2 linked regions of the Mesorhizobium opportunistum WSM2075 genome follow. The main gene of each other region encodes a partner of the protein of the gene in region 2 in a complex. Links are inferred from orthologs where the notes say so. Each region holds a gene or a part of one and is shown on either strand. Other genes may lie near its edges. The genes, in order: secY and secA.

What was found.
Region 1: the proteins of secA (region 2) and secY are in contact, whole or in part, in a crystal structure (PDB 3DIN), measured with the Thermotoga maritima proteins. The link is inferred for Mesorhizobium opportunistum WSM2075 from one-to-one orthologs. Residues at the interface, in WP_004082002.1 of Thermotoga maritima: Glu261, Ala262, Arg263, Lys300, Ala301, Arg302, Thr303, Ile304, Ile305, Leu323, Tyr324, Asp325, Pro326, Val329, Ser330, Tyr333, Ile336, Lys340, Phe345, Val349, Glu363, Phe364, Tyr374, Ser375, Gly376, Gly377, Glu393, Ile395, Thr482, Ser483; in WP_004081795.1 of Thermotoga maritima: Glu108, Gly109, Glu110, Glu111, Ala236, Glu237, Arg238, Arg239, Ile240, Thr241, Ile242, Gln243, Tyr244, Ala245, Arg246, Arg247, Val248, Thr249, Gly250, Arg251, Arg252, Val253, Tyr254, Gly256, Ala257, Ser258, Thr259, Tyr260, Leu261, Pro262.

The regions. Positions count from the first base shown.
Region 1 is NC_015675.1:4,732,990-4,736,282, reverse strand. Bases 269-3,247 are described here. They hold secY (preprotein translocase subunit SecY), read left to right. Parts: upstream 269-1,077; coding sequence 1,078-2,418; downstream 2,419-3,247. Other genes in these bases: rpsM (30S ribosomal protein S13), read left to right, coding at 3,230-3,247; MESOP_RS22750 (adenylate kinase), read left to right, coding at 2,415-3,023; rplO (50S ribosomal protein L15), read left to right, coding at 410-883; rpmD (50S ribosomal protein L30), read left to right, coding at 269-387. Also shown: rpsE (30S ribosomal protein S5), read left to right, coding at 1-165; more of rpmD, read left to right, coding at 190-268; more of rpsM, read left to right, coding at 3,248-3,293. UniProt on the Escherichia coli protein: The central subunit of the protein translocation channel SecYEG. Consists of two halves formed by TMs 1-5 and 6-10.
Region 2 is NC_015675.1:1,692,736-1,696,307, reverse strand. What follows is about bases 13-3,270. They hold secA (preprotein translocase subunit SecA), read left to right. Parts: upstream 13-337; coding sequence 338-3,070; downstream 3,071-3,270. Other genes in these bases: MESOP_RS08105 (peptidylprolyl isomerase), read right to left, coding at 13-75. Outside these bases: more of MESOP_RS08105, read right to left, coding at 1-12; MESOP_RS08095 (lipopolysaccharide biosynthesis protein), read left to right, coding at 3,349-3,572. UniProt on the Escherichia coli protein: Required for protein export, interacts with the SecYEG preprotein conducting channel.

The sequences.
Region 1 (3,293 bases), 3.0 Mb from region 2 along the record:
GTGGTCGCCAAGTCGATGGGTTCGTCGAACCCCTACAACATGGTTCGCGCCACCTTCGACGCGCTGAAGAGCCAGATGCATCCCAAGGATGTGGCTGCCGCGCGCGGCATCAAGTATTCGACCCTTCAGGCCCGCCGCGGCACCGCCGTTGCGGCTGAAGAATAGTCGATCTGACCAGGGATTTTGACCATGGCCAAGAAAGCAACCAAGACCATCACCGTTGAGCAGATCGGTTCGCCGATCCGCCGCCCGAAGGAACAGCGCGCGACGCTGGTCGGCCTCGGCCTCAACAAGATGCACAAGCAGCGCACCCTGGAAGATACGCCTTCCGTGCGCGGCATGATCGCTGCCGTTCAGCATCTCGTCCGCGTCGTGGACGAGGGCTGAGCCAAAGCGCAGGAGAACCCAGATGAAACTCAACGATCTGCGTGACAAGGACGGCGCGACGCACTCCAAGAAGCGTCTCGGCCGTGGCATCGGTTCCGGCTCGGGCAAGACCGCCGGTCGCGGCGTCAAGGGCCAGAAGGCGCGCTCCGGCGTCGCCGTCAACGGCTTCGAGGGTGGCCAGATGCCGCTCTACCGGCGCCTGCCGAAGCGTGGCTTCAACAACATCTTCGCCAAGAGCTTCAACGTCGTCTCGCTGGCCCGCATCCAGGTGGCCATCGACGCCAAGAAGCTCGATGCCAAGGCAACCGTGACGGCTGAATCGCTGGTTGCCGCCGGCGTCATTCGTCGCGTCAAGGACGGTGTGCGCATCCTTTCGGACGGCGAGATCAAGGCGAAGCTCGCCTTCGACGTCGCCGGTGCCTCCAAGGCCGCGATCGAGAAGATCGAAAAGGCCGGCGGCTCGGTCAAGCTGCCGGAAAAGGCAGCCGCGGAGTAACGGCAATTTGAAGCGCGACCGGTAAGAATGGGATCCCGTTTTTGCCCACGGTCGCGCTTTGATCTGCTCAATTAAGCGGCCGCGTCAACGCGGCCGCTTGCATGTTTAGAGCCCGGAGCTTATCTCGTGAGCTTCGGTGAAACGCACCGCCTGACCTCACGGGCCATCAAGCGTTACCAAGCGGAGAATCAGGCATGGCTTCGGCTGCTGAACAATTAGCCTCGAATCTGAATTTCTCGGCCTTCGCCAAGGCGGAGGACCTGAAGAAACGCATCTGGTTCACCATCGGCGCGCTGCTCGTCTATCGCCTCGGTACCTACATTCCGCTTCCCGGCATCAATCCCGACGCCTTCGCCCAGGCCTTCTCTTCGCAGAGCAAGGGTGTGCTCGGCATGTTCAACATGTTCGCCGGCGGCGCCGTGCAGCGCATGGCGATCTTCGCGCTCGGCATCATGCCCTACATCTCCGCCTCCATCATCATGCAGCTGATGACCTCGGTCATCCCTTCGCTGGAAGCGCTGAAGAAGGAAGGCGAGCAGGGCCGCAAGGTCATCAACCAATACACGCGCTACGGCACCGTGCTGCTCGCGCTGGTTCAGGCCTATGGCATTTCGGTCGGCCTGGAGAACGGCAACGGCATCGTCAGCGATCCCGGCATGTTCTTCCGCATCTCGACCGTCGTCACCCTGGTCGGCGGCACCATGTTCCTGATGTGGCTCGGTGAGCAGATCACCGCGCGCGGCATCGGCAACGGCATTTCGCTGATCATCTTCTCGGGCATCGTCGCCGGCCTGCCGCATGCCATCTCCGGCACGCTGGAACTCGGCCGCACCGGCGCCCTGTCGACCGGCCTGATCCTGGCGATCATCGTGCTGGCCATCGTCGTCATCGCGCTGATCGTGTTCTTCGAGCGCGCCCAGCGGCGCCTGCTGATCCAATATCCGAAGCGCCAAGTCGGCAATCGCATGTTCCAGGGCGACACCTCGCACCTGCCGCTCAAGCTGAACACGTCGGGCGTCATCCCGCCGATCTTCGCCTCGTCGCTGCTGTTGCTGCCGGCGACCATCGCCGGCTTCTCGCAGACGACCAACATGCCGGCCTGGGCCAGCACCATCCTGGCCTCGCTCGGCCACGGCCAGCCGCTCTACATGGCGTTCTACGCGGCGATGATCGTGTTCTTCGCCTTCTTCTACACAGCGATTGTCTTCAACCCGAAGGACACCGCCGACCAGCTCAAGAAGCACTCGGGCTTCATCCCAGGCTATCGTCCGGGCGAGCGCACCGCCGATTACATCGATTACGTTCTCACCCGCATCACCGTCGTCGGCGCCATCTATCTGGTGCTGGTGTGCCTGCTGCCGGAGTTCCTGATCTCGGCGACTGGCGTACCATTCTACCTTGGTGGCACATCGCTTCTGATCGTGGTCAGTGTCACGCTCGATACGGTTGCGCAGATTCAGGGCCACCTGATCGCGCACCAGTATGAAGGCCTGATCAAGAAGTCGAAGCTGCGCGGGGGGAAGAAAGCCAGATGAGGTTGATTTTGCTTGGGCCGCCAGGAGCGGGCAAGGGGACACAAGCACAAAGACTGGTAGAGAAACACGGCATACCCCAGCTGTCGACGGGCGACATGCTGCGTGCCGCCGTTCAAGCCGGCACCGAAGTCGGCAAGCGTGCCAAGGCGGTGATGGATGCCGGTGAACTGGTGTCCGATGCCATCGTCAACGCCATTGTTGCCGAGCGGATCGACCAGGCCAACTGCGCCAAGGGCTTCATCCTCGACGGCTACCCGCGCACGCTGGTGCAGGCCGATGCGGTCGAGCAGATGCTTGCCGAGCGTGGCATCGGCCTCGACACGGTCATCGAACTGGTCGTCGACGACAGGGCCCTGGTCGGCCGCATCGTCAAGCGCGCCGAGGATGCCAAGGCAGCCGGCCAGCCGGTGCGCAAGGACGACAATCCCGCGGTGTTCGAAGAGCGCCTGCGCGAGTACTACAAGAAGACCGCTCCGCTGACCGGTTACTATTACGCCAAGGGCAGGCTCAAGACTGTCGACGGCATGGCCAGCATCGACGCGGTGACCGCCGAGATCGAGGCCGTGCTCGCGGCGGCCGCTCAAGGGGCGGAGTCGGTAAATTAACGATTGCGCTTGACGGGAGCGGTTCGCTGCGGTATGGCGGCCCGTCTTCCTATCAGGCATGGGCTTTGCTTGTCCGCAAGGGCAAGGCAGTCGCCTTGAACTGGAAACTCCCGCATGGGCCGGCCTCCACCGGACGCGGGGCAACTTTGACAGCGCCGGATCTGCCTTTTTGAGGGTTGGCCGGCCCACATGGAGAAGAGAAGAACATGGCTCGTATAGCCGGCGTCAACATTCCGACCAACAAGCGCGTCGTCATCGCGCTTCAGTACA
Region 2 (3,572 bases):
CGACAGGCTAAGAGCCGACAGCCCGAAAGCCAGACCAAGGCTGGCAAGCGACGCACGGCGGAACAACAAGGACATAAGGATGACTCCGGTGGAGGATTGTAAGGAGGGACGGCTTCCAGATCAGCCAGATTGTGGCGGAATTTGGCGCGACCGGCAGGGCCAGCGCGGCGTTGACATCAGTTGAGCCCCCTCTTATCTGTCCAACGACTTGGCGTCCAGAACCGTTTTCCGGGCGCTTTTTGTGTTTGCCCGCATTCAAGCGGTGCGTTCACGCGGATTTGATGGGGCCGACCGGCGCCTGTCTCAAGATTGAGAATTCTATCGAAAGGACCATTGGATGGTCAGTCTCGGCGGTCTCGCCCGTAAGGTTTTCGGTTCCTCCAACGACCGTCGGGTCAAATCGACCCGGCCCCGCGTCGAGGCGATCAACGCCATGGAAAACGAGATGCGGGCTCTTTCCGACGCCGAGCTTGCCGGCCGCACGGCAAAGTTCCGCCAGGATATCGCCAATGGCGCCAGCCTTGACGACCTTCTGGTCCCGGCCTTCGCCACCGCCCGCGAAGCGGCGCGCCGCGTGCTCGGCATGCGCCCTTTCGACGTCCAGCTGATCGGCGGCATGGTGCTGCACAATGGCGGCATCGCCGAGATGCGCACCGGCGAGGGCAAGACGCTGGTCGCGACGCTGCCGGTCTACCTCAACGCACTCGCCGGCAATGGCGTCCATGTCGTTACCGTCAACGACTATCTCGCCACCCGTGACTCCGAATGGATGGGCCGGGTCTACAAATTCCTCGGCCTCTCGGTCGGCGTCATCGTCCACGGCCTGTCGGACGAAGAGCGCCGCGTCGCCTACGCGTCCGACGTCACCTATGCCACCAACAACGAACTCGGCTTCGACTATCTGCGCGACAACATGAAATACGAGCGCGCCCAGATGGTGCAGCGCGGTCACAATTACGCGATCGTCGACGAAGTCGATTCGATCCTGGTCGACGAGGCGCGCACGCCGCTGATCATTTCCGGTCCGCTCGAGGACCGTTCGGAAATGTACAACACCATCGACACCTTCATCATCCAGCTGCAGCCGCAGGATTATGAGATCGACGAGAAGCAGAAGACCTCGATCTTCACCGAGGAAGGCACCGAGAAGCTGGAGAACCTGCTGCGCGACGCCGACCTTTTGAAGGGCGAGTCGCTCTACGACGTCGAGAACGTCGCCATCGTCCACCACGTCAACAACGCGCTGAAGGCGCACCGCCTGTTCCAGCGTGACAAGGACTACATCGTGCGCAACGGCGAGATCGTCATCATCGACGAGTTCACCGGCCGCATGATGCCCGGCCGCCGCTATTCGGAAGGCCTGCACCAGGCGCTGGAAGCCAAGGAGCATGTGGCGATCCAGCCGGAGAACCAGACGCTGGCCTCAGTCACCTTCCAGAACTACTTCCGCCTCTACAAGAAGCTTTCCGGCATGACCGGCACGGCGCTGACCGAGGCCGAGGAATTCGGCAACATCTACGGCCTCGAAGTCACCGAGATCCCGACCAACCTGCCGGTCATCCGCATAGACGAGGACGACGAGGTCTACCGGACGGTCGAGGAGAAGTACAAGGCGATCGTCAAGGAGATCCGCGAGGCCAGTGCCAAGGGCCAGCCGACGCTGGTCGGCACGACCTCGATCGAGAAGTCCGAGCAGCTGGCCGAGCGCCTGCGCAAGGAAGGCTTCAAGGACTTCGAGGTGCTGAACGCCCGCCACCATGAGCGCGAGGCGGCCATCGTTGCCCAGGCCGGCAAGCCCGGCGCCATCACCATCGCCACCAACATGGCCGGCCGCGGCACCGACATCAAGCTCGGTGGCAATGCCGAGATGCGCATCGCCGAGGAACTGGGCGACATGCCTGAAGGCCCCGAGCGCGAGGCGCGGGAAAAAGAGATCAACGCCGATGTCGAGCGGCTGAAGGAGAAGGCGCTGGCCGCCGGCGGCCTTTACGTGCTGGCCACCGAACGCCATGAATCGCGCCGCATCGACAACCAGCTTCGTGGCCGCTCAGGCCGCCAGGGCGACCCCGGCCGCTCGAAATTCTTCCTGTCGCTGCAGGACGACCTGATGCGCATCTTCGGCTCCGAGCGCATGGATGGCATGCTGCAGAAGCTCGGCCTCAAGGAAGACGAGGCGATCATCCATCCCTGGATCAACAAGGCGCTGGAAAAGGCGCAGAAGAAGGTCGAGGCGCGCAACTTCGACATCCGCAAGAACTTGTTGAAGTATGACGACGTCTCCAACGACCAGCGCAAGGTCGTGTTCGAGCAGCGCATCGAATTGATGGACGGCGAAGGCCTCTCCGAAACCATCGCCGAGATGCGCGAAGGCGTCATCGACGAAATCGTCGCCAAGGCCATCCCCGAAAACGCCTATGCCGAGCAGTGGGATGTCGCCGGCCTGAAGGCAGAGGTCGCCGAATTCCTCAATCTCGACCTGCCGATCGAGGACTGGGCCAAGGAAGAAGGCATCGCCGAGGACGACATCCGCGAGCGCATCACCCAGGCCGCCGAGGCCGCCGCCAAGGAACGCGCCGAACGCTTCGGCCCGGAGGTGATGAACTATGTCGAGCGTTCGGTCGTGCTGCAGACGCTCGACCATCTGTGGCGCGAGCACATCGTCAACCTCGACCACCTTCGCTCCGTCGTCGGCTTCCGAGGCTACGCCCAGCGCGATCCGCTGCAGGAGTACAAGAGCGAGGCCTTCGAGCTGTTCCAGGCGATGCTGGGCAATCTGCGCCAGGCCGTCACCGCGCAGCTGATGCGCGTCGAACTGGTCCGCCAGGCCGCCGAAGCACCGCCTCCGGAAGCCCCCGACATGTTCGGCAGCCATATCGACGGCACCACCGGCGAGAATGATTTCGGCGACGGCGAGACCGCCCTCCTGGTGCGCCAGGAGCAAAACGCCATCGTCGCCCCCGAGGACCGTGACCCGAACAACCAGGCCACCTGGGGCAAGGTCGGCCGCAACGAAGCCTGCCCCTGCGGCTCGGGGAAGAAGTACAAGCATTGTCATGGAGCGTTTGTCTAAGGCTGCGCTTTCCTTCTCCCCGTTCCACGGGGAGAAGGTGCCCGAAGGGCGGATGAGGGGCAGCGCCACACGCAGTCCCCGTGAAGCCATTTCGTCCGGGGATAATTTCCCTCACCCTGCCCACATCAGCCCGATTCTGCGAAAGCTGGCGCTGCCCATCCGCCTGCCGGCACCTTCTCCTCACGAACGAGCGAAGGAAGCTCCCCGCCCACGTTTTCTTAATGTGTCTCCGCTACACCCAACCCTGAAAAAGAGGCGGAAAACGGAGAAAATTCGGGGTGCGCTTTTCCGCGGCCACGACTGCCGGGCGGTTCTTGCCGCAGCGCTTGGCGCTGCGCATGGGGCCGTTGCTCGACCGCATCGATGCCGTGCTGTTCACCGCCGACGAGCGCGGCGAAGCCGGCCGCATGTCGGTTATCGCCTTCTCCATTCGCATCGTCAGCGCCGTCATCGCCTTCGTCAGCCAGGTGCTGATGGCGCGCTGGATGGGCTCGTTCGAATA